DNA from 2 places in the Paraburkholderia sp. RL18-085-BIA-A genome. Region 1 is predicted to be linked to the other one. Evidence: riboswitches for the same ligand, from Rfam matches in the RefSeq annotation. Region 1 holds a riboswitch; the other holds the start of a gene.
The links. Region 1 has a riboswitch for manganese ahead of P0D89_RS19370 (TMEM165/GDT1 family protein). Riboswitches for the same ligand answer to the same signal wherever they lie in the genome.
Positions count from the first base shown of each region.

Region 2: another riboswitch for manganese. It lies ahead of P0D89_RS36005 (sodium:calcium antiporter); the one in region 1 lies ahead of P0D89_RS19370 (TMEM165/GDT1 family protein).

Region 1 is NZ_JARESU010000026.1:23,719-38,612, forward strand. Features, by position in the region: gene P0D89_RS19315 (MMPL family transporter) at 1-2,220, opposite strand, end outside; gene P0D89_RS19320 (LolA family protein) at 2,220-2,921, opposite strand; gene P0D89_RS19325 (acyl-CoA thioesterase) at 2,909-3,340, opposite strand; gene P0D89_RS19330 (HAL/PAL/TAL family ammonia-lyase) at 3,337-4,962, opposite strand; gene P0D89_RS19335 (glycosyltransferase family 2 protein) at 4,949-6,703, opposite strand; gene P0D89_RS19340 (ApeI family dehydratase) at 6,703-8,406, opposite strand; gene P0D89_RS19345 (COG4648 family protein) at 8,403-9,065, opposite strand; gene P0D89_RS19350 (acyl carrier protein) at 9,065-9,316, opposite strand; gene P0D89_RS19355 (phosphopantetheine-binding protein) at 9,320-9,619, opposite strand; gene P0D89_RS19360 (1-acyl-sn-glycerol-3-phosphate acyltransferase) at 9,594-10,388, opposite strand; gene P0D89_RS19365 (beta-ketoacyl synthase chain length factor) at 10,372-11,166, opposite strand; yybP-ykoY riboswitch at 11,767-11,975, shown strand; gene P0D89_RS19370 (TMEM165/GDT1 family protein) at 11,994-12,566, shown strand; gene P0D89_RS19375 (DUF4136 domain-containing protein) at 12,709-13,416, opposite strand; gene pepN (aminopeptidase N) at 13,652-14,894, shown strand, end outside.
Region 2 is NZ_JARESU010000085.1:14,446-29,339, forward strand. Features, by position in the region: gene P0D89_RS35975 (aldo/keto reductase) at 1-405, opposite strand, end outside; gene P0D89_RS35980 (class I SAM-dependent methyltransferase) at 836-1,504, opposite strand; gene P0D89_RS35985 (O-linked N-acetylglucosamine transferase family protein) at 1,681-4,797, opposite strand; gene fliT (flagellar protein FliT) at 4,995-5,294, opposite strand; gene fliD (flagellar filament capping protein FliD) at 5,315-6,892, opposite strand; gene P0D89_RS36000 (flagellin) at 7,036-8,208, opposite strand; gene P0D89_RS36005 (sodium:calcium antiporter) at 8,521-9,531, opposite strand; yybP-ykoY riboswitch at 9,650-9,821, opposite strand; gene P0D89_RS36010 (AAA family ATPase) at 10,721-11,371, shown strand; gene arsN2 (arsenic resistance N-acetyltransferase ArsN2) at 12,279-12,788, opposite strand; gene P0D89_RS36020 (MFS transporter) at 12,785-14,047, opposite strand.

The DNA.
Region 1 (14,894 bases):
CACTGCGAGTGCCACCGGCAGGGTGGTGGCGATGCCGCCACGCAGGCGGTTTCTCAATGGGACTTTCTGCGGAGCGTGCCCCGACGGCACTTCCTTCGGCGCCCGCCCTAAGGGGACTTCCTTCGGGGCGTATCGCATGGTCAGTAGCACGAGCACCAGTGCGAGTGCACCGCCGAGCCACCAGCCGCTATCCACCCGATATGCGCCGAACAGCTTCGACACGCTGGCGGCCTTGTCGACGAACGTGACGCCTGGCAAGCGCTGCGCGAGCGCGAGCAACGCGGGCTCGTTGCGCGGCGTCACGCCTTGCGGAATCACGACTGCCGCATACGCGTGCGTCGCGGAATCCACTTCACCGAGCCACAGATGCCGATACGGTTGCGACCACGGCGCGGCCAGCCATCGCTCGACGCCCAGCGGCGGCTGCGCTTGCGCTTGCGCATACGCGGCGAGCCACGCATCGGCGACTTGGTCCTTGAACCCTGCTTGCAGCAATGTCGCGCGCAATGCGGCGGGGTTGTCGAACACACGCTTGGCGAGCAGCGCGCGGTCTTCGCTCTGCTGCTTCGCGGACGGCACGAATTGCGTCACCGACTGATAAGCGCCAACCTGGTTCGCCGTGCCGTCCAACGCATCCAGTTGCACGTCCAGCGCTTCGGCATGTTGCAGCACCGCTTCCGGCGTATCGCCGCGCACGACGAAAAACTGCGCGCTGTTATCGACGCCCACCGCGTCGCGCACCTTGTCCTCCTGCGCGACGAGCGACGGGTCGCGCTGGATCAGCAGATGGATATCGTCGTCACTGGTCAGACGCAGCCAGCCCGGAATTGCGACGAGCAGCAACAGCGCTGTCACGTACGCCGCGCGCCGCCCGCCGATCGCGCGCCGCCAGAGCGCCAGCAAACGCGCCGCCCCCAAGAACACGCGTTGCGGGCTGCGCTTCGGCGCGCGCGTCAGCAACGCAGGCAACAGCCACAGCACGGACGCAAACGCCGTCGTGATGCCGACCATCGCGAAGCATGCGATCTGCCTGAGCGCGGGAAACGGCACCCACATCAGGATCGCGTAGCCGAGCAGGCTCGTCAGCAGCGCGACCGTCAGCGCGGGCCGCACCGTACGCGCGCCGCGCCGCGCGTCCCAATCGCGCTGCGCGCCGAGATACACGACAAAGTACTGGATCGAATAATCGACGGCCTCGCCGATCAGGCTCGCGCCGAACACCAGCGTCAACAGGTGCAGCTTGCCGAACACCAGCAGCGTCACGGCCAGCGCGCAGACGATGCCGAGCGCCGTCGACACGAAGCCGAGCAGCAGCAGGCGCGGCGAGCGGAACACCCACAACATCAGCAGCGCGATCCCGCACAACGACGCGACGCCGATCAGATGCACTTCGCGTTCGGCCGCGCTGCGCGCCGATTCCGCGTAGAACACCGCACCGGTGCGTGCCACCGAGACATCGGGGAACGCCTGTCGCAATGCGCTTTCGCTTTGGGCGAGCGCCGCGTGCACCGCGCGCTGCGTTTTCGTTTCGTAGGCCGAGCCCGGCAACGTCGCGACGATCAGCACACTGGTCGCGGCGCCCCGATGCGCGACCAGCAGGTTGTCTTCGACCTCGAGATTCGATGTCGCGAGCGGCAGGCCGCCGAGCCAGCGTTGGAGCCAACCGAACGGATCGTCGGCGAGCGGCGTGGTGAGGCCGCCGTTTAGCGGGCTGTAGATGCGCTGCGCGAGGGTGTCGCGCAAGGTCGTGCTGGATGAGCCTGTTGCGCCGCCGGCGAGCGCCGCGCGGTCAACCGGCGCGAGCAGGCCGAAGCGATACGGCATGTATAACGCGGCGATCTGCGCGAGATCGAACGGCGGCAACTCCGCCGTCACCGAGCCGAACGCCCCGCTCTTTTGCAGCGACGCGCCGAGCTGCTTCGCCGCAGCTTTCGCGTGCGCGTCGTCGTTGCTGGTGACGAGCAACACCGTACGGTCGCCGAGCGCGCTTGCCAGCGTGTCGACCGCCTTTTCGGCGACCGGGTCCGCTTCGGTGGCGGGCAGGAGCGCGAGCAGATCGGTCTGCAACGGCGACGGCCCCGCGAAGCGCCACGCGCAATACAGCGCCGCGACCAGCGCCAGCAGCAACCACGCGACGCGCACAGCCCACATCTGTCTTGCGGAGCGTCGTGGAGGCACCTTCTGCGTATCGTGCCCGTCGCGCAAGTCCCGCATGTTCATCACGGCGCTCCGAGCAGGCTGCGTTCAGCCGCAGCCGGTTCGGTCACCGCCTCGCTCTTCGTGAAGTCGAGCTGCGTCACATCGCCGTTCGCCAGCGTGATGCGCAAGCTTTGCAGGTAATCGCCGCCGTCCATCTCAAGACGTTTGATCGACTGCGCGATCTGCGGCTGGTTCGGGGTGAGCTGCATGCGCCATTGCGTGGCGCTGCCTTCGGCCTGCACGTCGAATTGCGAGTACAGCGCCGACAGGTCGCCGCCGAGCATAGCGCGCATCATCTTCGAGACCTGCGCGACACCGCGTGTGCCTTGCGCGCTGTGGGCGCTCACGCGCCGGCCGGCGGCGTCGACCTGGGTGACGCCCGCGTCGGTGATCACATAGGTGGCTTTGTAGGGTGTATCGATCCGCCAGATCACGCCGCGCTCGCGATAGAACAGCAATGCGCCGCTGCTGACGAGCGGCTGTTTCATCGCGGCAAGTGTCTGCGTCTGCGTGAATTGCGCGCGCACGCCCTTGGGCTGGGCGAGATGGGTCGCGATCTGGGAAACGAGTGCGGGGTTGCCGGTTGTTGATGCAGTTGCGGTGGTTGATGCAGTTGCGGTGGTTGATGCAATTGCGCTTGTTGCCGCGACGCCAACCATACCGATCACGCTCAACATACTCAACCCACTCACCAGCAGCGCGCGCAATTTCACCGTCCCCATACGCGCTCCAGCTTTTCGAATACGACCGGCGGCGACACGAACTGCAACTCCTGGGTGGCGGCATCGACCGCGACCTGGATCGTGTAGCCCTTCGTCAGCCGCGTGCCGGATGCGCAATCGACAATTTCATAGCCTATTTTCAGGCGGTTTTCGTGTTCGAGCAGTTGCGTGCGCACATCGAGTTTCTGGCCGTAGACGGCCGGCCGCACATACTTCAGATGCGCCTCGACGATCGGCCACAGATAACCCGAGGCCTGCATCTCGCGATAGTCGTAATCGAACGCGCGCAGCAGCGCCGCGCGGCCGATCTCGAAGTACTTCAGATAGTGGCCGTGCCAGCACACGTTCATCGCGTCGACGTCGTGGAACGGCACTTCGACCGTCGCGCTCGCGCTCAGCACTTTCGGCGTCCCGCTCATGCGTTCGACCCTCCGCGATAGTCGTCTAGCAGATCGCACGCGGCGATGCGCGCGGTCAACGCGCGCAGTTCGCTTTCCAGCGCGCGGTCTTCATCGACGAACGGCGAGCCCGTGCTGACGTTCTCGACAAACCTTTGCAACGGCGCCGGCACCGGTGTCGCGCTGTCGATCCGCAAACGCAGACGCGCGGCCTGCACCGTCGCGAGCGTATGCGCGGCGGCCACCTGCTCGGTCAACTCCAGCACGCGCAAACAGTCGCGCGCGGCGATCGTCCCCATGCTGACCTTGTCCTGATTGTGCGACTCGGTCGAGCGCGAAAAAACGCTGGCGGGCATCGTGTTCTTCAGCGCTTCCGCAGTCCATGCCGACGACGAAATCTGCACGGCCTTGAAGCCATGATTGATCGCGGCGCGCGCGGGCGCGGCACCCGACAGATTGCGCGGCAAGCCGTTGTTGAAATTCACGTCGACCAGCAGCGCGAGTTGCCGGTCCATCAGATCGGCGAGATTGGCGACCGCGACCTTCAGCGCATCCATCGCGAACGCGATATGGCCGCCGTAGAAGTTGCCGCCGTGCAGTACGCGCTCATTGTCGGGATCGATCAGCGGGTTGTCGTTGGCGCTGTTCAACTCGTTCTCGACGTCGCGGCGCACCCACGTCAGCGCATCGCGCGCCACGCCGATCACGTGCGGCGCGCAGCGAATCGAATAGCGGTCCTGCAGACGATGGCCCGGCGTATCGTCGCGGCCGGCGAGATCGTCGCGAATCCAGCCGGCCGCTTCGGCCTGGCCGGCGTGCGGCTTCACGTCGAACAGCGTCGCGTCGAAGTGTGCGGCGCGGCCGTCGAGCGCCACCGTCGAGAGCGCAGTCAAACGCGCGGCGAGCCGCGTCAGATGATCCGCGCGGGCAAACGCGAGACAGGCGAGGCCCGTCATCACCGCCGTGCCGTTCATCAGCGCGAGACCTTCTTTCGGCGCGAGCGTGAGCGGCGCCAGACCGAGTTCGGCCCACACGTCACGCACGTCGCGCAGCGCGCCTTCGAACTTCACGTCGCGCTCGCCGGCGAGCGCCGCCGCCACGTACGACAGCGGCGTCAGATCGCCGCTCGCGCCGACCGAGCCTTCGGCAGGAATGCGCGGCAACACGCGATGATTGATCAGATCGGCAAGGCGTTCGAGCAGCACCGGCCGCACGCCGGAAAAACCATAGGCCAGCGAGTTGAGCCGCGCGGCGATCACCGCGAGCGTTTGCGCCTCGTCGAGATGCTGGCCCATCCCGCAGCCGTGATAACGCGTCAATTGCAGCGGCAGCGCTTCGATCAGTTCCATCGGCACGTCGACCACACAGGCGTCGCCGTAACCGGTGTTGACGCCGTACACGGTCGCGCCCGCAGCCAGATGGCGGCGCAGAAAATCCGCGCCGCGCTGGATGCGCCCGCGCCATGCGTGGTCGGTGCTCAGCGCGACCGGCGCGCGGTGCTGCGCAATCGCGACGACCTCTTCGATCGACAGTTTGCGCGCGCCGATCACGACCGCCGTCGTGTTGGTGTTGGTGTTGGCGTTGGCGTTCGCCGTCATGCTCGCGCCGGCCTGGCGCGCCCCGCTCAGATCATGTTCGGCCATTCGCGCCTCGCTTGGGGCTGGCCCAGAAATCGAAGAAGTTGAACCATTGGTAAGGTGCCTTGCGGCAATAGTGTTCAAGACGTGCCGCGTAACGCTGCGCCCACGTCGCGAGATGCTGGGCGCGTTCGCGGCGCGGCAACTCGATGCGCTCGGCGAACGGCTCGAAATACAGGTGATAGCCGTCGTGCTCTTTCAGGCAGAAGAACAGATAGACCGGGCAGCCCAACGCATGCGCGAGCACATACGGCCCTTGCGCGAACGGCGCGCTCGCGCCGAGAAACTGCGCATCGGTCGTGCGGCCCGCTTCGTGCGCGGGCACGCGGTCGCCGACGATCACCAGCAACTCGCCGGCATCGACGCGCTGCTGCATCAGCACCGCGGTCTCGGGTCCGAAGTCGCCGACTTCGAGCAGATGCCGCGCGAAGTCGCTATTGGCCGACGCCAGCACGCTATTGAAGCGGCGCGCGTGCTCCGTGTAGACGACCGCGGTAACTTTCGCGTGAGCGCCGTGTGTGGCGAGCGCGCGGGTCATCTCCAGGTTGCCGAGATGCGCGCCGATCACGAGCGCGCCCTTGCCGCTCGCGACCAATGCTTCGAACGCCGAACGATCGTCGAACGTTACGTCGGCGGCATCGACGCGCCCGGACCAGGCGGCGAGTTTGTCGAAGCCCGACTGCGCGAACGCCAGCATGTGCCGATACGCGGACAGCCAGCCCGGACGCGGCGTTTCGCCTTGCGGCGCGGCCGCGCCGAGATGCCTGAAGTAGTCGGCCGACGCCTCGCGCGCGGCGCGGCCCGTCAGCAGAAAATATGCGACGACCGGGTGCAGCCAGAGCGCGGTGAAGCGGCGGCCGAACAGCTTGCAACTGAGCGCGAGCAAAGCCATGCCGAGGTGGCTGCCACGTTCGGCGACGCGCCACCAGTGCTGCCCGTTCGGCTCCGCGGCTTCATTCGGTTCGCCCGGTTCGCCCGGCTGTTCGGCAAGCGCGGCGCGGCGCGGCATCACCTTGTGCGCGAGCAGCATCGGCAGACGCCACAGCATGCCGAACACGAGCCGCGTATGGCTGCGGCTGATGCGCACGTTGTCCCACAGCACGTCGAAATGCGACACGCCGTCGGCGGCATAAGTGACGCATGTCGGAATCGAACGGAACGCCGCGCGCCGCCAATGCAGGCGCACGAGGATTTCGATGTCGAAGTCCATGCGCGTGGGCAGCCGCACGCTATCGATCAGCTCGCAAGCCAGCGACAACGGATACAGACGGAAGCCGCACATCGAATCGCGGATGGTCAGCGAAAGCGTTTCGATCCACACCCACACGTGCGTCAGATAGCGGCCGTAGAGGCGCGCTTTCGGCACGCTCTCGTCGTAGACCGGCCGGCCGAGAATCACCGCGCCCGGTTCGGCGCGAGCCGCGTCGACGAAGCGCGGCACGTCGGCCGCGTCGTGCTGTCCGTCGGCATCGATCTGCAACGCGTGCGTGTAGCCGGCGTCGCGCGCGGCGCGCAGCCCCGCCATCACCGCCGCGCCTTTGCCGCCGTTGACCGGCAGACGCAGCAGCGTGAGCTGCGCCGCGTACTGCTGTGCGAGCGCGGCGAGCACCTGCCGGGTCGGCTCGTCACTGCCGTCGTCGACCACGAAGATCGGCAGGCGGTGCACTGCGAGACGGGCGACGGTCGCGCCGATCGCGTCCTTGTGGTTGTAGATCGGGATGACGATGCAGGCAGCGAACCGGCTCATCACGCGGGCTCCCGATAGACGATCACCCCCGCTGCGCATTCGCGGCCGTCCATCCGGTACGCGAACTGCACGCGGCGACGCGCGGCGTCGTGTGCCAGCGTGAGCTTGAGCATCGCGCCCGGCAAGACCGGCACCATGAATTTCAGCCGATCGATCGACGCGACTGCGCGCACGGCCGGCACATGGTCGGCGGCGAGACGGATCGCCCAGTCGAGTTGAACCACGCCCGGCAGAATCGGCAGGCCGGGAAAGTGCCCGGCAAAATGTGCGAGCGTGCGCGGCACGCGCAGTTCGTAATGCAGCGTGTCGCCGCTGCGCGCTTCGGCGAGCACGTCCATGCCTTCGGCGCGTGCGTCGAAGGCGGCCGCCACCGCGCTCACCGGCAGCTTGCCGCGCGCGTCGAATGGCAAGGTCAGCCGGAAACGCCAATGACGCGGCAGCACGACCACGTCGAAATAGTTCGCAAGATGGCGGCGCAGGGTTCGCGCAAGCAGCACGCGGCCGTCGTCGCGCAACGCCGCGCCGCCCGCTTCGGTCAACGCGACCACCGCGCCGGCGCGTTCGCGCGACGCGCCTTCCAGCGGCACGATCGCCGCTTGCGCCACATACGGATGCAGCGCGAGACGCGCTTCCAGCTCGGCCAGCGACACGCGCTTGCCATCCAGCTTCAGCACGCGGTCGAGCCGGCCTTGCAAACGGAAGCGGCCGTGCGCGTCGCAAGTGATCCTGTCGTCGGTGCGATGCCAGCCTGGGTGGCCCAGATGCGGCGAGCGGAGGTTCAGCGCACCGTCCTCGTCGCGACGCACTTCGACGCCGGTCACCGGCTGCCACGCATCGGTGCGGTCCTGACGCCGCCACGCGATGCCGCCGGTTTCCGTGCTGCCGTAGATTTCCAGCGGCGCGGCGCCATACGCGGCGGCGTAGTGCTGCGCGGCTTCGAGCGCGAGCGGGCCGCCTGACGAAAAGAACGCGCGCGGCACCGGCGTCAACGAAGCGAAGCCGGGCAACGCGGGCCAACGCGACAATTGCGCGGGCGTCGAGACGACCACCGTCGCGCCGCATTGCGCGATCCGGCTTTGCAAATGCAGCGGCTCGAGGCTGAGCGCGCGATCAAACGCGCGGCCGGCGGCCAGTGGCCACAGCACGCGAAACAGCAAACCGTAGATGTGGTGATGCGGCACGCTCGCGAGCATCGTCGCGTCGCCGACCAGCGCGCCCCACTCCTGTTCCAGCGTGCGCACCTCGGCGTCGAATTGCGCGAGCGTCTTGCGGATCGGTTTCGGACGGCCGCTGCTGCCGGACGTGTAGAGCGTGAGTGGGGCTTGCGGATCGATCGGGTATGCGCGGCGCGCTGCGTGCGCTGCGACGCGATCCGCGCTCGTGTCAGGTGTGAACGGCGGCAGGTCCGCATCGGTCAGCACCACGTCGTAGGCGCCGGCGAGATCGGCTAGATAGCCCGGCGTCGCGTTGGCCGGCAACACCGGCTCCTTGCCGCATGCGAATAGCGCGAACAGTGCGCACGCGAAATCGAACGGATCGTCGATGCACAGCGCGTAGCGCGGCTCGGTGCGCGTTTGCAGCAGCGCGATCAGCGCGGCGACGCGCGCGCGGAACGCCACGCGATCCAGCACCGCGCCGCCATCCCGGCATACCGGCGCGGCGGCTTCGTCCGCAGCCGACAACAGATCGTGCAACGCGATCATGCCGCCCCCGAACGTGCGGCGCGCGGCAGCACGACCAGATAGCGCCAGATCACCTCGGCCACCAGCAGCATGCCGATCAGCCCATAAGCGATCGCGCCGTTATAGAGCGACCAGCTCGCGCGACTCCAGTAGAGCGCCGTGTACACGGAAAACGCGCCGTTCAGCACGAAGAACCCGCACCACACCTGGGTCACGCGCCGCGTGTAACGCACCGCGCCGGGCGGCAGATCCGGATTGCCGAGACGCGCGAATTTTTCGATCATCGACGGTCCGCGCACAAGCGTCGCGCCGAACGCGATCAACAGACCGAGATTGACGAGCGACGGATAGAACCGCAGCAGCAGCTCGCTATCGGTGGCGACGATCGCCGCCGACGCGCAACTCAGCATGCCGACCACTGCCCAGTCGATGGCGGTCAGACGCCGCAGCGACGCCGCGAGCGTGCCGCTGCCGGCCCAGCGCTGCAGCCACAGAATCGCGAACAGCATGCAGCCGACCACGCGCGGCGCGTCCCAGCGCCACGCGCACAGGATCAGCGCGGGATACGCGAGCTTCAGCAGCGCCTGCACGACGATCTTGCCCCAGCGGCGCTCAGTGCCGGGCGCAGGCGCGGCATTTTCAGGCGCCGCCGCCGACATGCGCGAGCGCGCGGCCGGCATCAGCCTTGGGCCGCCAGCAGGGATTCGACCGCACCGATCACGTCACCCACGGTGCGCACCGATTTGAAGGCCTCGGGCTTGATGCGGCGGCCGGTCATTTCCTGCAGTTTGATCGCGAGGTCGACGGCGTCGATGCTGTCGAGATCGAGGTCTTCGAACAGATGCGCGTCGGGCGTCACGCGTTCGGGCTCGATGGCGAAGTTCTCTTTGAAGATCGCGCGAATGCGTTCAAGAATCTCTGCGTCGGACACGGTTCATTCCCCCTTCTTTGAGGTTTCGTTCGTAGCAGCCGCCGCTTCGCTCTGGCTCGCGACCAATGCGGCCAGCGTGTTGATCGAGCGGAAGTGTTCGCGCGTGCGTTCGTCGTTCGCCGCGACGGTCAGTTGGTATTGCTTGCGCAGCACGATGCCGATTTCGAGCGCGTCGATCGAGTCGAGACCGATGCCGTCGGTATCGAACAACGGGGCATCGTCGTCGATATCGGCGGGCGTCAGGTCTTCGAGGTCGAGCGCTTCGATCAGAAGCTGCTTAATTTCCAGTTTTAAAGAATCCATAAGCGAACAGATGCTGGGTAATGTGTGCTTCGACGGCGCTCGTCACGCTGCGCGCCGCGAGAGCCGGTGTTGTTTGATGGGCCGCCAGCTGCTCGACGCCTAACGGCGCGAGCACGTTCACGCGCATCCGGAACGCGCGCGCCGGCACGTGATACCAGCGCATCTGCGTCATGAACGCGGGCGGGTCGCAATCCATCAGCACCGGCACGATCGGCGCGCCGGCCTTCAATGCCATGTGCGCGAAACCGCGCGAAAACGCATGCAGCCGATTGCGCGCGGGACTGCGCGTGCCCTCCGGAAAAATGATCACCGTATAGCCCGCCGCCAGTTGCCTCGCGCCTGCCTCGATCAGCGCCGCGGGGTCCGCATTGCTGACGTATTGCGCCGCGCGCACGATCCCCCAGAAGCACGGGTTGCTCCAGTGCGCGTTTTTCACGACGCAACAGGCGCGCGGCGTGAGCGACAGGAGCACCATCACGTCGAGGTAGGTCGGGTGATTCGCCACCACGATCGATGGCCCGCCTGCCCGCAATGCGTCCGAGCCCGACACGTCGAGCTTCATCACACCGGCGCTGCGCAGCAGCGCGACCAGCGCGCGAAAAAACCAGTGGATCACGCCCGTCACCGCCCGCTGCCGCGACGCGCGATGCGGCCACAGCCACGCGAGCGGAAACACCAGCACGGAAAACAGCACGCCGCAGATGCCGAACACCACGAAGGCCATGCCGGTCGCGCAAAAACGCCAGAGGTAATCAAGCCGCGCGGTCATGCCAACTCCAATGCCAGAGGGCGCCGGCGCGCTGCCAGCACGCCGGCTGGCCGGTTTCCAGACAGTGCAGCAGCGCCTGGCTCTGGGTCGCGAAGCTGGCGGCCAGGCCGAGGCCGCGCGCGGCGGTGGCTTCGGGGGCCGCTGCGGTTTCGGTGGCCGCGCGGTTCGCGCCGTGGCCGCCGGCCGCGTTTGCGTCGCCGGATCGCGCGGTTGGCTGGCCGCCGGTGCGGGACAGGGAGCACGTTACATGCCCCGCCGCCGCGTCGCGGTCCAGCAGAATCGCGATCGCACCGCCTTGCACTTCGTCTTCAATCGTGCCGTAGGCCGTGTCGGCCGGTTCATCGGCGTACACCAGCAGGACCGGCGAGTCAGGCTGCGTCGCGAATTGCGCGTGGGCTTCCAGCAGCGCGTAGCCGAGCGTTTGTGCGCCGGCCGAAATCGCGCTCGCCGCCGAGCGGTCGCCACGCGCGATCCCGAACACGCCGGTCATCGCGTTCAGCACCGACAGGCTGAAGGCGGTCGGCGAAACCGGCTCGGCCGCGCTGATGCTGCGCAGGATGTCGGTGGTGCGGCGCAATTCCCCGTGACGCGACGCGAACACGACCCGGACCGCGCCTTGCGCGACGCAGTCGTGCGCGACTTTCAGCGCGACTTTGGACAGCGTGCTCAGACGCCGCCGCACCATCGGCTCGATGAAGCCAATCTCGGGGGCGGCGGATGCGGTAGCCGGCCAGCTAGACCAGCGACCGACCGGAATGGTCCAGTGCAGATCGGGCATATCGGTGTTCGCGTGTAGATAGGGGAGGCTCGCGCGCCGGACGAAGCATACCGCTGTCTTAGCGTGCATGCGCCGCGCGGACCGGCATCTCTCCAGCCGGGGGCCATCCAGTTTTCTTATAGGGATTTCAGCGAATGAGCAGTGCCTGCTCACAGTCTCAGGGCGTCTGGCAACGAGTCTGATCGATCGTCGCGGGCTCGCCTGGTCGCCGGAATCATGGTGCGTATTCTGGATTAAATCAGCGACAAAAGACGTATCCATCTGTATCCGTCGTGCCGATGCTATAGAGGGTCGAAACGCGACGACCCATCGGTCACAACATCGGCGCCACGCGCGCCGGCAGTGCTGAAAGCCAGTGGCGGCGGGCCTTTGGCGGCGTCGACGACGGGCCCGATGGGCGCGAGCCGCACCATTGCTTTCAACCAGCCTTCCGCGCGCGTGTTTCAGATCGGAACATTTTGCAAGCTGCCGGCCGCCGCACGCCTCGTGCGCTACGCATGAACCCCCGTGCACGGCCGTCAAGTACGCGGTCACCCGCGTGCGGGGCCGCGGCGCTTAACGGCCAATTGCGCGATCCAACCCGCCCAGGCCTGCTATACTCCGTCCCTCATTGGGGAGTAGCCGCCCTGCGGCATGTCCGCACCGTTGTGTCAGGTGCGTCGCACGTGCGATTCGCGGGGGCGCCTGTCAACAGACTTGGCCATCACGGCCATGGCAGCCGCAGCCTCCGGCCTGGCGAGACCGATGATCCACACCCGCCGCAACAGGGCCCGGCGTCTCGTGGGTCGTCGCTCGTTCATGGCAGGCCTGGATAATCCCGCCCAATCGTGAATCAAGCTTTCCTCATTTCGACCGGAGCGGTCGCGCTCGCCGAAATCGGCGACAAGACGCAACTCCTCTCGCTCGTCCTCGCCGCCCGCTATCGCAAGCCTGTGCCGATCATCCTCGGCGTATTCACTGCCACGCTCGTCAACCACGCCTGCGCGGGCGCACTCGGCGCGTGGCTCGGCTCGCTGCTCACGCCGACCATCATGCGCTGGGCGCTGGCGGCGTCGTTCATCGCGATGGGTTTGTGGATCCTCGTGCCGGACAAGCTCGACGACGAGGAAGCCAACACCAGCCGCACGCATTTCGGCGTGTTCGGCGCGACCGTGGTGACGTTCTTCATCGCGGAAATGGGCGACAAGACGCAGATCGCGACAGTGGCGCTCGCCGCGCGCTTTCACGATTTCTTCGGCGTGGTGGCGGGCACCACGCTCGGCATGATGATCGCGAACGTGCCGGCGATCCTGCTCGGCGACCGCTTCGCCCACCGGCTGCCGACCAAACTCGTGCACGGCATCGCCGCCGTGATGTTCGTGGTTCTGGGGACGATGGCGTTGTTTGGGATTGGCGTTTAAGCGGCGTCCCGGTTGTGTGCCGCCAGTCGCCGCACTTCCCGCGCGTCAAAAAGTAAAAAACGGCCCGGCAGGTCATTCCTGCCGGGCCGTTTTTTTTCGATCCTTAACAGACGTACGCGCCCTTACGGCTCAACACGCCAACCTACTCCGCGACTTTCGCTCCCGACGCCGGAACTGGAGCCGCAGCAGGTGAAGCGCCGGCGGCGGCCATCTCGTTGGACGCGCCACCGTTGTTGTCGAGCGGAAGCTTCACCGTGTGCACGACGCCATTGCCGAGCGGGAAATCGGCCAGCGCGCTGCGCGCCAGATACGGCATCGCCCTTACCAGCGACGACTCGCCGCCCGAGTTGCGCGCCGTCACGTTATAGACCTCCTTGCCCGTCGCGCGCTCGGTGATCCGCACGCCCAGCAGATGCGTGAAAATCGGATAGGTCTGGTTCACATACGCGCTCTGGTACGGACCCCAAGGCCCCCACGGTCCCCATGGATCGAACGGCCGGCCCCAGTAAGGCCCGGGCCACGGGTTGTAGTACACCGGTTCCGCGACGGTCACCATGTCGGAGCGAATCCCATACGAGAGTCCGACCAGATAGCGCGCCTGCGCGCTGTCGACTTCGCGGAACGCATGAACGGCGAGTTCGCTGGCAACGATGCGCTCGTAGGTGGAGAGTTCGAGATTGCTCTGCTGACCCGGCGGCCGCGTGAACGCAAAGGTGCGGGTGGCGTCGTTGCTGCTCCAGTCGGAGAACGCCGTGACCTGCGTGGTCACGTAAGTGGTGCAGCCGGACAGGAGCGCCGTCAGCGCCGCCAGCAGCAGCGCGGCGCGACGGGTCCATTGGTGGATGTTCATGGTCTGCCTCGTGATGCCTCAGGGTTGCCCGTTATTGTCAGTCATGATCGGGCTCGTCTGCCGCGCTGCCTGTTATCGTCTGTTGCTGCGCGGGCGCCCGATAATACGCTGACCTGGCACGCCGGTAAAAAGTTCGCTCCGCACGATTGCGCGAGCCTTTGTACAATGGCTCGTCAAGCCCGGCTCTCGTGCCCTTGCGCGCCTGACCGCTCGAGTCCCATCACCACAGAACGCCATGGCCGATACCGCAACGCCCAATGTGATCCGCCGCGCCGATTACGCGCCGCCCGCCTTCCTGATCGACACCGTCGCGCTGGAGTTCGATCTGGTCCCCGAACGCACGGTCGTGAGGAATACGATGCGTGTGCGCCGCAACCCGGACGCGTCGCGCGCCGCGCATCTGGAATTGATGGGCGAACAGCTGGAGTTCGTCGGCGCGGAGATCGACGGCCAGCCGTTCGCCAACGCGCACGCGCATGAACACGGCCTGCTGCTCGACAACGTGCCGGACAGCTTCGAACTGACGCTCACGAGCCTTTGCAATCCGGCTGCGAACACCACGCTGTCGGGCCTCTACGTGTCGGGCGGCAACTTCTTCACGCAGTGCGAGGCCGAGGGCTTTCGCCGTATCACCTACTTCCTCGACCGCCCCGACGTGATGTCGACCTACACGGTCACGTTGCGCGCGAGCAAGGCCGAGTTTCCGGTGCTGCTGTCGAACGGCAATCTGCTCGAAGATGGCGACTTGCCGGACGGCCGCCATTTCGCGCGCTGGGAAGATCCGTTCAGGAAGCCGAGCTATCTGTTCGCGCTGGTCGCGGGCAAGCTGGTGGCGCTCGAAGAACGCGTGAAGACCGGCTCGGGCAAGGAAAAGCTGCTGCAGGTGTGGGTCGAGCCGCACGATCTCGACAAGACCCGTCACGCAATGGACTCGCTGATCCATTCGATCCGCTGGGACGAAGAACGCTTCGGGCTCGAACTCGATCTGGACCGCTTCATGATCGTCGCGGTGAGCGACTTCAACATGGGCGCGATGGAGAACAAAGGGCTCAACATCTTCAACACGAAGTACGTGCTGGCGAATCCGGAAACGGCGACCGACACCGACTTCGCGAACATCGAGGCGGTGGTCGGCCACGAGTACTTCCATAACTGGACCGGCAACCGCGTGACCTGCCGCGACTGGTTCCAGTTGAGCCTGAAGGAAGGCCTGACGGTGTTCCGCGACCAGGAGTTCTCCGCGGACATGGAGGCCGGCCAGGCCACCAGCAGCGACCAGGCCGCGCGCGCGACCAAGCGCATCGAGGACGTGCGCGTGCTGCGCCAGATGCAGTTCGCCGAAGACGCGGGTCCGATGGCGCATCCGGTACGTCCGGAGAGCTACGTCGAGATCAACAACTTCTACACGATGACGGTCTACGAGAAAGGTTCGGAAGTCGTGCGGATGTATCAGACGCTGTTCGGCCGCGACGGATTCC
Region 2 (14,894 bases), on a different contig from region 1:
CGTTTCGGTCAGCGGCGTTTCAGTGTCGTCGTCGTGCGAGAAATAGACGTCGATGTGATCAGTTTGCAAGCGCCGCAGCGAATCTTCGACCGCTGCCTGAATGTTGGCCGCCGACAAGCCTTTGCGCTGCTGATGTTTCGAAACCTTGGTGGCGAGCACGATCTTGTCGCGCTTGCCGCTTTGACGGAACCATTTGCCGATGATGCTTTCCGACTCGCCGCCCTGGTTTCCGGGCACCCATGCCGAGTAGACGTCGGCGGTGTCGATGAAATCGAGCCCGGCATCGACGAACGCATCGAGGATCGAAAACGACGCGGCTTCGTCGGCGGTCCAGCCGAAAACAATGCCGCCGAACATAAGCGGCGCGACATGTATTTCGGAACGGCCGATTCTGCGCTTTTGCATGATTTCCCCACGATCAATAACCAGCGAGCGAACGAGAATACGCCGACTTTGAATTCGCTGCAGCGCATCCGCCGATGCCAACGGGGTGTTTGGGCTTATGACTTAGTCAGGAGATTTTGTGTGCTCACGGGCAATGTCCGCCTGCGTACGCTGCGCCTGCGGATAAGCCAGGCTCGCACGAGGCGATTGGCGTGCGCGTCCACAAGGACGCGATGAATCGGGATCGTTCAGGACGCGGCGCGATTGGCCGGATTCAGAATTGCGCGACGCGTTGATACTGATTCGCATGGCCAGCCGCCTGCATGGCCGCCCGATATTCGGCGCCCAACTCGGTCTGGGCCAACTCGCGCTCGAAGTACCCGTCGGCGACGTACCATTGTTGCGTGATACGTGTTTTCGGTCGGCGTAAATAAGCCGTAATCACACCCGCTCACACTACGACTGCCCTGAACACGTACTGGAGTGCTTTCGCGTCCTCGACGGCGAGGTTGGCATCGGCACCCGCTGCACTCGCCATCGCACGAATAACCGGCAGAAAGGCTTCGCGTTGCGGTTCGTTAAAGATCCGGGCCTTGCCAGCATCGACGACAAACCCCGCATCGCGAAACATCTCTAGCATCGTGACGCGCGTGAACCAGCGGATATGCGTCCGGTCGAACAAGCCGGAATCCTGATACCGGAAATCGCCCATGCTCAAACGGGCCTGCACGCTCCAGTGCTGCGCATTGGGAATGCACGCAACGACGCAGCCTCCGCGATCCAGTGACCCACGGATCTTTTTTAACAGTGCCCAAGGATCGTAAAGATGCTCGAGCACGTCTCCGAAGACCCAGCAATCGGCATCGAAGTCCGTGCGAATTTGCTCGACGGGTACCCGTTCGATATCCACATCGACCACACGGTCACAGTGTTCGCGCGCCATCTGGGCATAGGCCAGGACGATTTCGGTACCGGTGTAGTGCACTCCCGGATTCAATTTTTTGTATTCGCGCGCCAGTGCTCCGGAACTGCAGCCCACTTCCACCACGCGCCGGGCACCTGGTGGCATGAGGTTGAGTAAGTCCGGGTTGTGATTCTGGTGAACAGGAGTTTGATCCAATGTGAGCTCCGGTGGATATCGCTAAGGTGGACTGTGAAGGCGTCTCGACGATCCAGGGTCGGACCTAGTCCCGGAAAGGCGGCAGGAAAAGAGGACACTCGGCGGCGAAATCACGACGTCCTCTTTATCCGGCTACGGCATCTTGATTACCCGGAACGCCGCAAGACGCGTACGTGTCACTCCCCATATTTGCCTAAATACAGCGCGTAGTTTTCTCGCCAGCTCGGCGACCCGAAGGCGCCGCCGCTTTCGTGAACCACGCTCAGCGGCCAGGTTCCCATGCGCAGACCCTTCAGTTCGGCCTGGCGGCAGAAGTCCATGTCGTAAAAGTGGAACTTGAACTGCTCGTCGAAACGCAGGCCGCTGCGCACAAGCGTTTCGCTATCCGCAATCAGTAGCAGACCGTCAAGCAGCTTGCATTCCTGCCCGGAAGGCCCGAAAGTCGACGCGATGTCGCACGGGAATCCCTTGCCATGGCCGACTGTTCCGCTCAGATACTTGCGCTCGTCCCACCGTAGGTCCGGGGTGGCGAAGGCCCATGCCGGCTGGCGCGGCACCCGGCGCAGGTTACCGGCGAGACCCACCACGTCGAAGCCGGCGAGTGATTCGCGGATGCGCTCGGCCCAAAAGAAGTCGTTGAGCCAGACGTCGTCGTGAACGAATACCAGTATGGCCGGTTGCTGCTTCGCGTCGTCGATCGCGGCGTTGTAGATGCTGGATAGTCCGCGCGTGTTGTTGTCGAACAGTTGGAGTTGTATGCCGGGCAGGTGCGCGTAGAGCTTGAGCGAGCGGCCAAGTGCCGTTTCGTTAGAGAACTGCTCGCGGCTGCAGCGGGTACCGCAGACGAAACGGATGGGTTTCATTGCCGCGAGGGTATCGGACTCCTGGCCGATCGATGTGATCGATCCGGCAGTTGGCGCAATGCTCAGTTGCTCGTGACGCGCCTGGTCCGAAACTGGCTCCGTCAACTGATCTTGTGGCTGCGCCTGGACCTCGAAATGCTCTGGCGCAAGCCCGTCGCACCAGCGCTGCCACATGATGCGCAGCGCACGCGATGCGGCGTTGGCGATCGTGCTTGCGCTGATGATGGGCGACTGCGTGCAGTGCTGGCGAAGCTCACGGCGTACCGTCGCGAGCGCGTCGAGGTCGTCGGCCAGCGCGACGCACTTGCTCACAAAGTCGTCCTTGTCGCGCGCGACGAATGCCGCGTCGAGCCCGAGGTGCGAGAGCCACCCCGTGCTGCCGCGGCTAGCCATAGAAACGCCGGGCAGGGTCACGGTTGGAACGCCCATCCACAGGGCGTGCATGGTCGTGGTCGAGCCGGCGAATGGGAACGCGTCGAGACAGACATCGACCTGCAGGTGTTGTTGCAAGTAGCCCTCGACACCCTTGCGCTGCATAAAACTGATTCGGCTCACGTCGATCCCTTCGCTCGCGAACAGTTTGGCCAGTCTGTTCATTTGTTCGATCGACGTAATCGCGCCAATGAGCATGCGCGAATTCGGTATCTCGCGAAGCACGCACGCCCAGAGCGCCACAACTTCCGGCCCGATCTTGACCAGGCGACTGAAACTGCCGAACGTCACGAAGCCGTTTTTCAAGGCGGGCAGCACGTTCACGTCCGGCGCTTGCCTGTACGGCTTGAATGGCGCGAGGGCAGGCAGAAACACGAGCTTTTCCGAGAAACGGCTGGCGAACTGTTCGAGCGGCGTGACGAACCGATCCGACAAGTAATAGTCGATGGACGTCAGGCCGGTCGTGGCCGGATTGCCGATCCAGCCCACCTGAACGGGCGCGGGCTTGTGCGCGAAGACCACGAGACGGTTGCGGCCGGTATGCCCGGACAGATCGATCAGGATATCGATGCCGTCGTCGCGGATTTTTTGCGCGACCGCGGCGTCGGTCATGCCGAAGATTTCGTGCCACCCTTGCGCGTACTCTCGGATCTGCCTGGTGAAAGCGTCGGTGACCACGTAGTTCGAATAGACATGCAGTGACAGGCTTGTGTCGCGGGCCAGATGCTCGACGATCGACTGGAAGAAATAGGCGACCGGGTGATTGATCAGGTCGCCCGAAACGAAGCCGATTCGCAAGCGCCGCGACGGATTACGATCATTGGTGTGCTGCGGCCGATGCGCACGCAGGGCGGCTTCCTGGCGCGTCCCGAACTCGCTGAACTCTGCGAATGCGCTTGCTGCATCGAGATCGGTCTTGTGCATCAGGCAGAACAGCAGGTTGCTGTGTGTTGCTGCCTGCATTGGCGCGAGTTCGAGCGCACGCCGAAAGGTGCTCTCCGCTTCGTCGTACTGGCCATCCTCGTTCAGCGCGTTGCCAAGCGCGTCGAGCTCGAGAGCGTCACTCGGCGCCAGTTCCACGGCGCGGCGCATCTCGGCGATCCCCTCGCCGGCTCGGCCCGTTGCCTGCAGGGCGGCACCCAATGTGCGATGCAGCGCTGCACTCTCGGGATGCTTTTCGAGAGCCTGGCGGCAGTGCACGATGGCTCGCTGGGGCTGGCGCGTGATATGCAGCGCGTCAGCCAGCATCGTCTGAGCGGCGAGACTGTTGGGCAGCAGGCTGGTGGCACGCTCGGCCGACATCACAGACTCCGCATACTTGCCTGCGCGCTGCAGGGCGTGTGTGAGCGTAATCCAGCATTCGCCGTGCGACGGGTTTTGCTCCGTCAAGTGACGGGCAAGCTTCAGCGCAGCCTCGGCCTTTCCGCTGTTGAAAAGATCTGCAAATCGGCGCAACTCCGTCACGCTTGCGCGACGCGGGTCAGATTTCGCTGCGGGCGTCTCCGACGTCTCCCGCTTCGGCGTATCTTCGGTTGCCGCGGCCGCGGGCGAAGATTCAAGCGAGGGCTCCGGTGCTGTCGGGGCATCACGCTGGGGCAGACGAGCGGTCAACGTATCGATGGCGTCCCCGGGAACGCCGCATTGCCGCGCCAGGTCGAGTGCCACCCGCGCGGCTTCGATCTGGTTGCTTGCGGTGAGGGCGTTGAAGTAGTAGACCCAGAGTTGCGCGAAGTTCGGCGTGTGGCCGAGCACGGCTTCGAAATGCGGCACAGCCTCGGCTGGTCGGTCCGTTTGCATGTACAGCACGCCGATGTGGTAGTTGGCGTCGACATGATCGCGATCCGCTTCCAGCACAATGGCGTAGAGCGCGGCGGCCTCGTCGTATTCCTGCTTGCGATGATGTTCGATCCCGGCTTGCATGACGAGCTCGATGTCGTGCCCGACGTGCGATTGGGGGGCTGGCGCGATGGTTTCGATCGGAGTAGGGAAAGCGGTCATGACGAAGGCGTGCTTGCGCCGCAAGTAGCAGGAATAGGGCAATTATCGGGGGTGGCCCCACCGGGCGAATCGCCGAGTTGACGTCAAAACCGCCGCCAATTCGAGGCCAGCAACCGTACAGCGAACCGGGGCCGCCGGCTCACGAGAAGTCGCAAGCGCTTGAGAACGTTTCCAGGACGCGGCGCGATTGGCCGGCTTCAGAATTGCGCGACGCGTTGATACTGATTCGCATGGCTGGCCGCCTGCATGGCCGCCCGATATTCGGCGCCCAACTCGGTCTGGGCCAACTGCGCCTCTGCGGCGATCCGCGCGTCGATCGCGTGAACCTGCGCAAGCACATCGAGCGCGGCGCCCGCTTGTTGTGCGGAGAGCGACATGAGGAGAGGCGAACGCTCGCTCGCGAGTTCCGCCGCCCGTTCCCATTCGCCGACGGCCGTTGCCTGCTCGATAGACTTGGTGAGTTGCCAGATGCGATCGATGCGCGTCGCGAATTCCATGTCGTGTGCCCCTGTTCGGCTTAGCCCTTGCTGGTGGCGAGCGCGCCGGCGCTGTTCGCGCCGCCGAAGAGTTGCGTCAGATATTGCGAGTTGTTGTTCATCGTCGCCATCAGCGTGTTGAGCGCAGTGAACTGCGCGTTGTACATGCTGGTGAGCTGCGCCTGATAGTCCGTCAGCGACGACTGTTGCGTTGAGAGATTCGTCAGGTCCGTGGTGAGCGCGTTGGTGCGCGTCTGGATGGCACCGCTGGCCGACAGATAGTTGGTGATGCTGGTGTTCAGCTGCGCCGCGACGCCATTGGTGGAGTTGAACAGCGAAGCCACCGTCGACTGATTGGTCTTCAGCGCGTTGTTCAGCGTGTCGCTGTCAACCGAGAGCGAGCCGTCCGCATTCAGCGAGATGCCGATCGAGGCGAGGCTCGTCGTCGTGTTGCCGTTTTTCACGCCCGCCGCCACGATCGACGCCAACTGGTTCTGGACCATGTTCAGCGTCGAGTCGCCAAGCAGCACGCCCTGCGACGTCGCGCCCGAGCTGAACGAGGTCAGCGTGCCCACCGTCGTGACGAGCGTGTTGTAGAGCGTGACGAACTGGTTGATCGTATTGGCCTGCGACGTGGTGTCCTGGGCGACCGTTAGGGTCTGCGGCGATGAACCCGTCGTATCGACGGAAGCGGCCGAAAGGTTCAGCGTGATGCCGGAAAGCGCGGACGTCACGGTGTTCGTCGAATTGGTGACGGCGGTGCCGTCGATCGTGAAATAGGCGTCCTGCGCAGCAGTCGTCTGGGTCCAATCAGACGTGCCGGTGGCTAGAGTCGACTGATTGGCCTTGAGCTGCGCGCTGGTCGCGCCAGATATACCGCTCAGCGACGTACCATTGTTGCTCGACACGGCGAGATTGTTCAGTGCGTCGCCCGCAGTCGAATCGCTGATCTGCACGCTGATCGCATTCGAGGAGCCGGTCGACGTCGCGTGCAGCACGAGGTGCGCGCCGTCTGAGCCGTTGACGACGGTCGCCGTGACGCCAGGGTTATTGCTCGCGCTATTGATGGCCGCCGCGATGCCGGAAACGGTGCTGTTGGAACTGTCGAGCGAGATCGTCGTGCTCGCCCCGCCGACGGACAGCGTCATCGTGCTCGGGCCCGAAGCGAGCGCCTGCGTCGCGCTATAACCGGTCGAGGTCAGCACCTGGGCCGTCGCCACCTGGGCCACGTCGATCGAATACGTGCCGGCCACCGCACCGCTAGCCGCCGTGGCCGTGATGCCGCTGTTGGTGCCGCTGGTCGTGGCCGTGAAGTCATTCACGGTCGTCCCATTCGTGAGCGAGGTCAGTCCGGCCTGCAGCGCGGAGAGTGCGGCGGAGAGCGTGCCGTATGCGGAGATCTGCGTGTTGTCCAGCGTCTGCTCCGCGGACAGCGTCGCGGCCTGCCCGGCGATCTTGGAGTTGACGAGTGCCGTCACGAGCGAATTCACGTCCATCGACGAATTGGTCGAACCGCTGATGATCGACTGCGCGGCTGCCTGCAGCGCGGCGTTGCTCGCCGCGGTCGTGGCGGCGACAGTACTGGCGATCGAACTTGCGCTCGAGGATACGGTGGACATGGACAGGCTCCGTGTTTCGGCGATGCCGGATGAATCGGTTCAGGTCTGTAAAACGGTAATCGGGAGGCAGGCCTCCCGACTGGTTTGCGTTCCGCGCGCCGGGTATGGCGGACGGGCGCGGAACGCATGCTACATGAAGCGTGTTACTGCAGGAGCTTCAGGATCTGCTGCGGTTGCGAGTTCGCTTGGGCCAGCACCGAGATACCGGCTTGCTGCAGCACTTGCGCCTTGCTCAGGTTGGCCGTTTCCTCTGCGAAGTTGGCATCCTGGATCGACGACTGGGCGCTCGACAGATCGGTCGACTGGGCTTGCTGCGTCGTGCTGATTGCCGAGAAGCGGTTTTGCGCGGCGCCGAGCGTTGCCTGGAGGTTGTTGACCGTGTTCAGTGCGTTGTCGATGGACTCCATGGCCATGCTCGCACCGCTCGCGGTACTGATGTCGACGTTTGCAACCGTCGTCGGCGCGTTGTAGGAGCCGATCTGGGTGGCCATAGCGGTGGCTGCGGCGGAGCCGGCCGAGCCAGCATCCGCAATGATGTTCGTGGCGGTGAGCGTGACAGCCGTGCCCGAGCCCTGGAAGCCGCTGCCGGTGCTGCTGGCCTCGCCCGTGGCGGTGAACAGAGCGCCGACCGCGGTGGAGCTCAGTGCCTGGTTGTTCTGGTCCGTGAACGTGAAGCCGCCGCTTCCGTCGGAGACCACATTGACGGAGGTGACGGTTGCAGCCGAGGCTGCGGCCGTAGCGCCAGCCGAATCCAGGCTCAGGCCGCTGAAGGTGCCGAGCGTCTGGCCGGCTTGCGGCACGCCGCTGCCCATTGCCGCTGCCGACATGTCTTGCGTCAGGCTCAGGTTGATCGTCTGGCCGACGTTAGCGCCGACCTGGAACGTCACGCTACCAAGCGTACCGTTCAACACGTTCATGCCGTTGTACGTCGTTTGCGATGCGATACGGTTCACTTCCTGGATCTGTTGCGTCACTTCCTGTTGCAGTGCCGCGCGATCGGTGTCGGTCATGCTGCCGTTCGATGCTTGCGTCGCGAGCTGGCGAATACGCTGCAGGCTGCTCGTCAGCGACGACAGGCCGCTCGATGCGGTTTGCACCATCGAGACGCCGTCGTTCGCGTTCGAAACACCTTGGCTCAGACCGTTGATCTGGGTCTGCATGATGTTCGAGATTGCCAGACCTGCTGCGTCGTCCGCTGCGCTGTTGATGCGCTTGCCCGACGACAGACGCGTGATTGCTTGCGACAGTGCGCTACCCGAGCTGGTCAGGTTCTGCTGTGCAACCAGCGAGTTGATGTTGCTGTTAATTCCGAGCATGGAAATTCTCCTGTTGGGGCCATCAGACCGTTACATGCCATGTAGACCAAGGCATCAGCGAACGTGGCAGCTGTTCGTTTGCCGCCCGCCTTGTTTGGGGTATCGGCCCGGCTCGGAAAAACTTTATGGGGACAACACGCATATTCGTCGATTCGCACGGCTGAATCGCCGGTTAAGTGAAATGAACGGGCGACCGGCAGACGCAGCCCTAAAGCTCGCCAATATCGCGCCGTTAACAGCGGAGTGAGGCGCTCAAAGTCAACCGCCCCCAACCGATCATCGAGGCCTGACAACAGACTTGAAGCCGGTCACTCACCGCGTTAACGTGATCGCCAGATACGTGGCGTACAACACGCCGCATACCAGCAGCGCCCACACCGGCACACCACGCTCGCGCACATTGACGCGCAGCCATGCCGCAGCAGCGAGCGTGATCACGATCCCGGTCACCACTTCGATGCGCGGCGTCCACGGCGTCAGAAGAATACCGATCGCGGGAAGCAAAGTGCCTTGAAACACCATCGCGCCGGTGATGTTGCCGAACGCCAGAGTGTCCTTGCCGCGCCGAATCCACAGGATGCTGTTGACCTTCTCGGGCAACTCGGTGGCAATCGGAATGATCAGCAGCGACAGCAACAGCGGCGACACGCCGAGCACCTGCGACACTCCGCGCACGCCGTGAATGAACCCTTCCGCGCCCCACACCAGTAAGGCGACGGCAAGCGCCAGTTGCAGCACGATGGTCGCGAGATTGGTCGGCACGCCGACGCGCGAGAGCAGCATCTTGCCGGGTGCTTCGGTGCCGTGCCCCGCGTCGACGAGCTGACTCGACGCGCGAAACGTCATCACCACATAGGTGACATACACGCCCACCAGCGCCACGCTGAACAGCGCACGCACGATCATCTGCGTGTGCGGCACGTACATCGCCCCGGCCGCCAGCACGAACGCGCACAGGAAATAGTTCAGATCGCGCGTGAAACCGGTGCGCTCAGGCGCGACCCAGCCTTTGACGCCGCGTGCGCGAAGAATGGCGAGCGTCATCAGAAACGTCGACAGCGTGGAGAGCATCAGCGGCGCTCCGAGAATCGCGCCGACGCCGATCTCCTGGTTGACCGCGCTATCGGTCGTGCCACTCGCGATCGCGAGCAGCGGCACGAGCGTTTCGGGCAGCGCGGTGCCGACCGCCGCGAACAGCGAGCCTGTCACGCCTTCGGAGATTTTCAGACGTTCGCCGAGATGTTCGAGCGCGTTGGTGAAGAGTTCGGCCGCCACCAGAATGACGACCAGCATGATCGCGAGTTCGACGAGCAGACCGCTCATGCAAGACTCCCAGCGCATGCGCAAAAAGCACGGCCGCTCGCCGAATGGCGGGCCAACGCGAAAGCATGCTGGCGGACTGAGGAGGCGACACGGTGATTCATAGGGCAACTCCGCGGTCGGACGTATGTGACGAACCAATGACGCACGGCCGCCCGTCCGACCAGAACGAGGCAGTGCGTCAATGGTCTCGCCAAACCGGCCCGGTCGAACGCGCCATGGCCCGCAGGCCAAGTATGTTGACGCGCTCTCCTTCAATGGATGAAGGAAGGCTACTCCCCAATGACCGGGGGATTCTAATGGGATGCGTGGCTTTCAACAAGCTTTTACAGGGCTGCTAGCAAGAAGTAAAAGCGGGAATCGATTCGTGAGCGCTGGATCAAGCAGTGAGCCGCGCTGCCTGTACGAGATGCTGTTTTGAAAATGGCGAAGGCGCAGACGAGAAAATCAAATCGACGAATTCGAGGAATCGCCAAACGAGTTCGATAAGCGGTTCGATCGACCGATTCAGGAAAGTGATTGTGGGACTTTGATACCGCGTTCTCTAGTGCCGGGGCAATAGCCGTTATTAGCATGGCTGCCGCTTGCGACAACGCCGAGGACGGCAAAACGAAGAATGTGCCGTTACGCCACTCATGTCGCGAAGTACACCCTACCCGCGTCGTTTACGGAGCTTTCCGACCAGATTTCAGGCGGGGATGGCCGCTTCAGAAGGCCGTTTTAGAGGGTATGCACCCTACCGATGACGCAAATCTGCCTCAGTTCACTCCACAGGTGTCGCACCGGGCATCTCTCTCAAAGCTCCGTCGGGCTGGCATCAAGGGGGCCTTGGACAATGCGCGCAAAACTGTCGCGTTGCTCGAGGGCCTCGCCGGAGTTGACGGGTAAGTGCAGGCGCGATACTTCTGCCGCGCCCGGTTTTGCCACCAAGAATTCAGCGAGCTGCGAGAGGCAATCATTAATGAGGCGTGTGGGCGCCCCGAGCTTTTCGGCCTCGTATCGCGAAAGCGACGATTTGGCGACCCCATGAGCCGCGGCGAACTCAGCTTGAGTGCTTTTACCGCGCGCCCACCGAATCAGCTCGCCCTGCGTTCTGGGTGGAAACATTCGAGTGTTGGTGCTGTTATTGCATCAAGTTGCGATAATAGCATCGCCAGTTCGGCATGAAGTCCATACTTCGCTTCGAGACTTTTTGAGGTTCCTGATGGCACGTTCCGACCAAGTGAAGGCACTACTGCGCGCATATGCTGGTGACAACCACGAGCATTTCTACGCGGTCGCCATGCAGATGGCGGCGGACGAAGCGCATCGTGGTCACACTAAACTGGCCGCAGAACTGCGCGACCTCGTGGACGCAGCAAAGGCGGGAAAGAAACCGGGTCTCTCGTCGGTAAGCAGCAAGGTCGGCCAGCGTCCAATTCCGCTCGCGCAACCGAAGGGCGAGCTGTCGGAATTGCTGACAGTGCAGTACCCGCACGAGCACCTGCAGCAAATGGTGTTGTCGGACTCTGTACGCTGGAAGCTAAATCGCGTGCTCCGCGAACAGCGCCACCATGAACTATTGCGCGCGCATGGATTGAGCCCGCGCAAGAAACTCCTCCTCACGGGGCCGCCCGGCACAGGCAAGACCATGACAGCCGCCGCCCTGGCCGGCGAACTGCGTTTGCCGCTATTCACGGCACGGTTCGACAGCCTCATCACCAAGTTCATGGGTGAGAGCGCGTCAAAGCTGTGCCTGGTGTTCGAAGCGCTAAAGTCGACCCGCGGCGTCTATTTCTTCGATGAGTTCGATTCGCTGCGGCTCCAGCGCGGCAGCCAGCACCGCTTACGCGCTTGTCTTTAGCTACGCACCGAAGAGGCCTGGCTCCGCATGGAGCGGCGTGACGAAAGGTCATGCACGGTCTCATAGACCGGCTTTTTGGTGGCCTGTGAGGGACTGAATTTTCTGTACGTGAGCGCTGACTTCTCGGCGCTCGTATCCGCTCCAAGTCATACCGGCAGTCCTGGTCTCACGGATTCGGTAACTGGCTCACTTGGAACGTGTATGCGGTTCCGTCTGGACGTACAGCGATTGTCTCTGTCTGGCCAATCCGTGCCGTGACGTCAATATCTTTTGACCAGTTCCCGTCCCGGGACGCGCTCCAAATTCGCCCTTCAATCCGAACGGCCCCAGCATCAGAAGTCTCGGAGACGATCAGGGAAGCCGCATCTCCCATGGTTACCCCACCTTCCTTGTCGTAGCGAGAGAAGCGACCCGGTACACCAGCCTGACTCACAATCGGATAGCCGAACTCCAACTCACCTGTGCTGCTTCGGGCAGACACAAACGTCGCGTATTGATGAAGTTTCGATGTTTCGACCCAAATCCCACGCGAACAAGTCAACATTGGCTCCACAACGACCGACGTCGTTTCTCCTCAGTTCAAGCACGCGCCCCCAGCCAGCGGAGGTTGCGAAGCAATGGATGCCTCGCATACAAATGTTGATGCCGCAATCACACAGGCGAGACACCGCCGACTCAATGCTCTCATGCCGAACCCTATAGAGCGAACCATACAGAAGAATGTCATGTCCTTCGAGGGGACCCAGCCTAACAGTGTCAACGGCAGCCGAGCACAACCCTTTAGCGCGCATCGTGGCAAGGAAACAAGACTACCTTCCGCTCGGATGCATCACTTCGGAGATGAAGCACGATGCATTGGCATCAATGGGCGCGCGCGTGGGTGGACACCCACGGCTACCCTTCAGTTTTAAGTGCGCATGACGCTCGCTGTAGGAACACCTTCCAGCATGCGCCTCAGGCAAATCGCCGATGCTGGACACAAAATTGCAAACGGCGTACTTGCTCGGATTTCAGCTGGCGCAGTGCTCCGGTCCGCTACGACATAGCCGGCCCGTTGAAAGAACTCGGCGGCGGTCGTCGTCAGCAACCACAATTCGGAAATGTTATCGGCCCGCGCAACGTTCTCGGCGTAAGCCAGTAATTGACGACCCAATCCTTTCTCGCGAGCGTTGTTCGCTACTACCAGTGACCGCAGCAGCGCACTTGTCCCGGATTTCTCGAGACCAACGCACCCGATGAACCCTCCGTTTGCGTCCTCTGCGACCAAGAAGTTGTTGAGTGCAATGGCGGTGATGTCGACCGCCGGCAACCCGTTCTCTGCGAGCAAAGCTTTGATGGCGTCAAGGTCATTACTTCGCGCGGCACGTATCTTCATGGCGAAGGTATGAGTGCTGGATTCGGAGCCAGGAAATATCATGCTACGCTGGTTGCAGCATGACGGCTGCCCCGGACGGCCACGAAGAACGCAATTGCTGACAGTATCGAGACGAGAAGCACGGTCCACTCAACAGCCACGTATCCGTGCGTGAAGCTCCAGATGCTGGCCGCGGCAATCGGCGCGATTCCCTTCGCAACGTTCGACGGAAAGGAAAGCATGCCGCTGACCGCGCCATACCCCTCAGTCCACATCAGGTCCTGGACGATAGTGCCCCGCAGGATTGTCATCATGCCGTTCGCGGCACCATAGCAAAGAGCAAACAGCCAGATAAGAGCAGCGGAATGGCCAGCGCAGATGAGGATGAATGTCGACAGAGGGAACAGCGTCACGACTATGAGGCCAACGGTACTCGCGTGAAGCCCTCGGCCGAAAGCGAACCACAGCGCGCGGGCGGCGACCTGAGCGGGACCGATGAGCGCCATGGTTGTGACCAGCACGGCATTCGATAGTCCTCGCTCGACCATCATCGGCACCAGATGGAAGGTAAGCGCCGCGAACGTCGCGTAGTAGGCCGTGAAGCAGACGGCGAGAGCCCAGAAGGTGGGCGTGCGGAGCGCGCGGCGTGTGGCTTCGCCATGCGCGGCCTTGACCTTACCGTGATTCGGCCGCGAGTCGTCGTGTGAACGCGACGAACGGACGGCGAGGATGTGAATTGGCAGGGCGATTGCCAGGTTCGCGGCAGCAAGAACGACAAGCGCTGTGCGCCATCCGACCGAGCCAACCAGCAACTGGGTGAGCGGAATGAAGACCGTGCTGGCAAACCCGCCCACCAGCGTAATAAGGGTGATTTTGGTCCTGAAACTTTGCGGATATCGGTGCGTTACGACGGCGAAGACTGGGTCATAAAGCGTAGATGCCATGGCAATCCCGAGACCAATCCAGGCAACGAAGAGCGCCGTCAACGACTGTGCGTCGGCCCACAGCAATAGCATGGCCGCTGCGATGACTGAGCCGGCGGCCATCACCCGTCGCCCGAGTCCGTGGTCAATCCAGCGACCAATGGGATATGCGGCGAACCCGGAAACCAGCAACCCCACCGAAAGGGCGGCATTTGTCGCCGTTCTGCTCCAGCCCATAGATTGCTCCATGGGCACGACCAGCAGGGAAAATGAATAGTAGACGGAGCCCCAGGAGACTAACTGCGCTAGCGCCAACGCCCATGTAACCAGACTGTCTTTGGTATCTGCCGGTGCGGTGTCTCCGCTGGCGTTCTCACTTCGGCTCGACACTGTGCTCAATTTTTTCAGCCCCTCATCTGGCTTAGTTTATGGACGGTGCTGCAGCCAGTACGAAAGGCGTCGCAGCAATAGAATGTTGCGGAAGCAAGTCTGTGCGCGATGACAGCGGCGACTCGCTCATGAAGTGGGTCGATGCGGCATGTGGTAGCCATCGGCGGGTTGTCTGCACGGCACCGAGAAAGCCGACTCCCTCCCGATTGCAATATCGCCGAACGCGTCGAACGACGAGCCGCTCTTGTAGGCGTGCTAGCGCCCCGATGACGCCTCGTTTCTGATGACGCGTAGTCAATGCGACGAAAAACTTCGAGCCCTCATCGGCGAGACGATTGCGGACTCGCAGCAACGGTGCCTTCCAGTCACACGGTGGCCAGACACGACTCAGAACTTGTGCATCCATCACAAGGACCGCAGCCGACGAACCGTCCGCAGCCAGGAATCGTGCAAGCTCAAGTTTCACGTTAACCGCTTCTGTCAGCGCAATCGCGGAGGTCGCGTACCCGGTCTCCATCTGAAACGCCCGCGCTACGTCCGCCGGGAAGGACGCACAGTCTGACTTGGTCGAAGTGCGCCCCCCGGCAGATTGTGTCGCTGAGCCAGCAGCTCGTCCACGCGCCCTCAGCATGAGGAATCCCTGCATGGACCTGCAATGCCACCCGCCCGAGGCAGGCCGGAGCGAGTCAGTCGAAACCCGGTCTTCGCAGTGCATGGCAGCCTCCAAACGTTTCACATTTCCAGAATACCGGAAATGTTGTAGAATGCAAGTGACGAAGTGATGACGGTCGTGTTCGGCAGGGGCTGCAAAGCGCCTTGAATTGACCAAACACCTCCATATAATTGGAAATGTCAA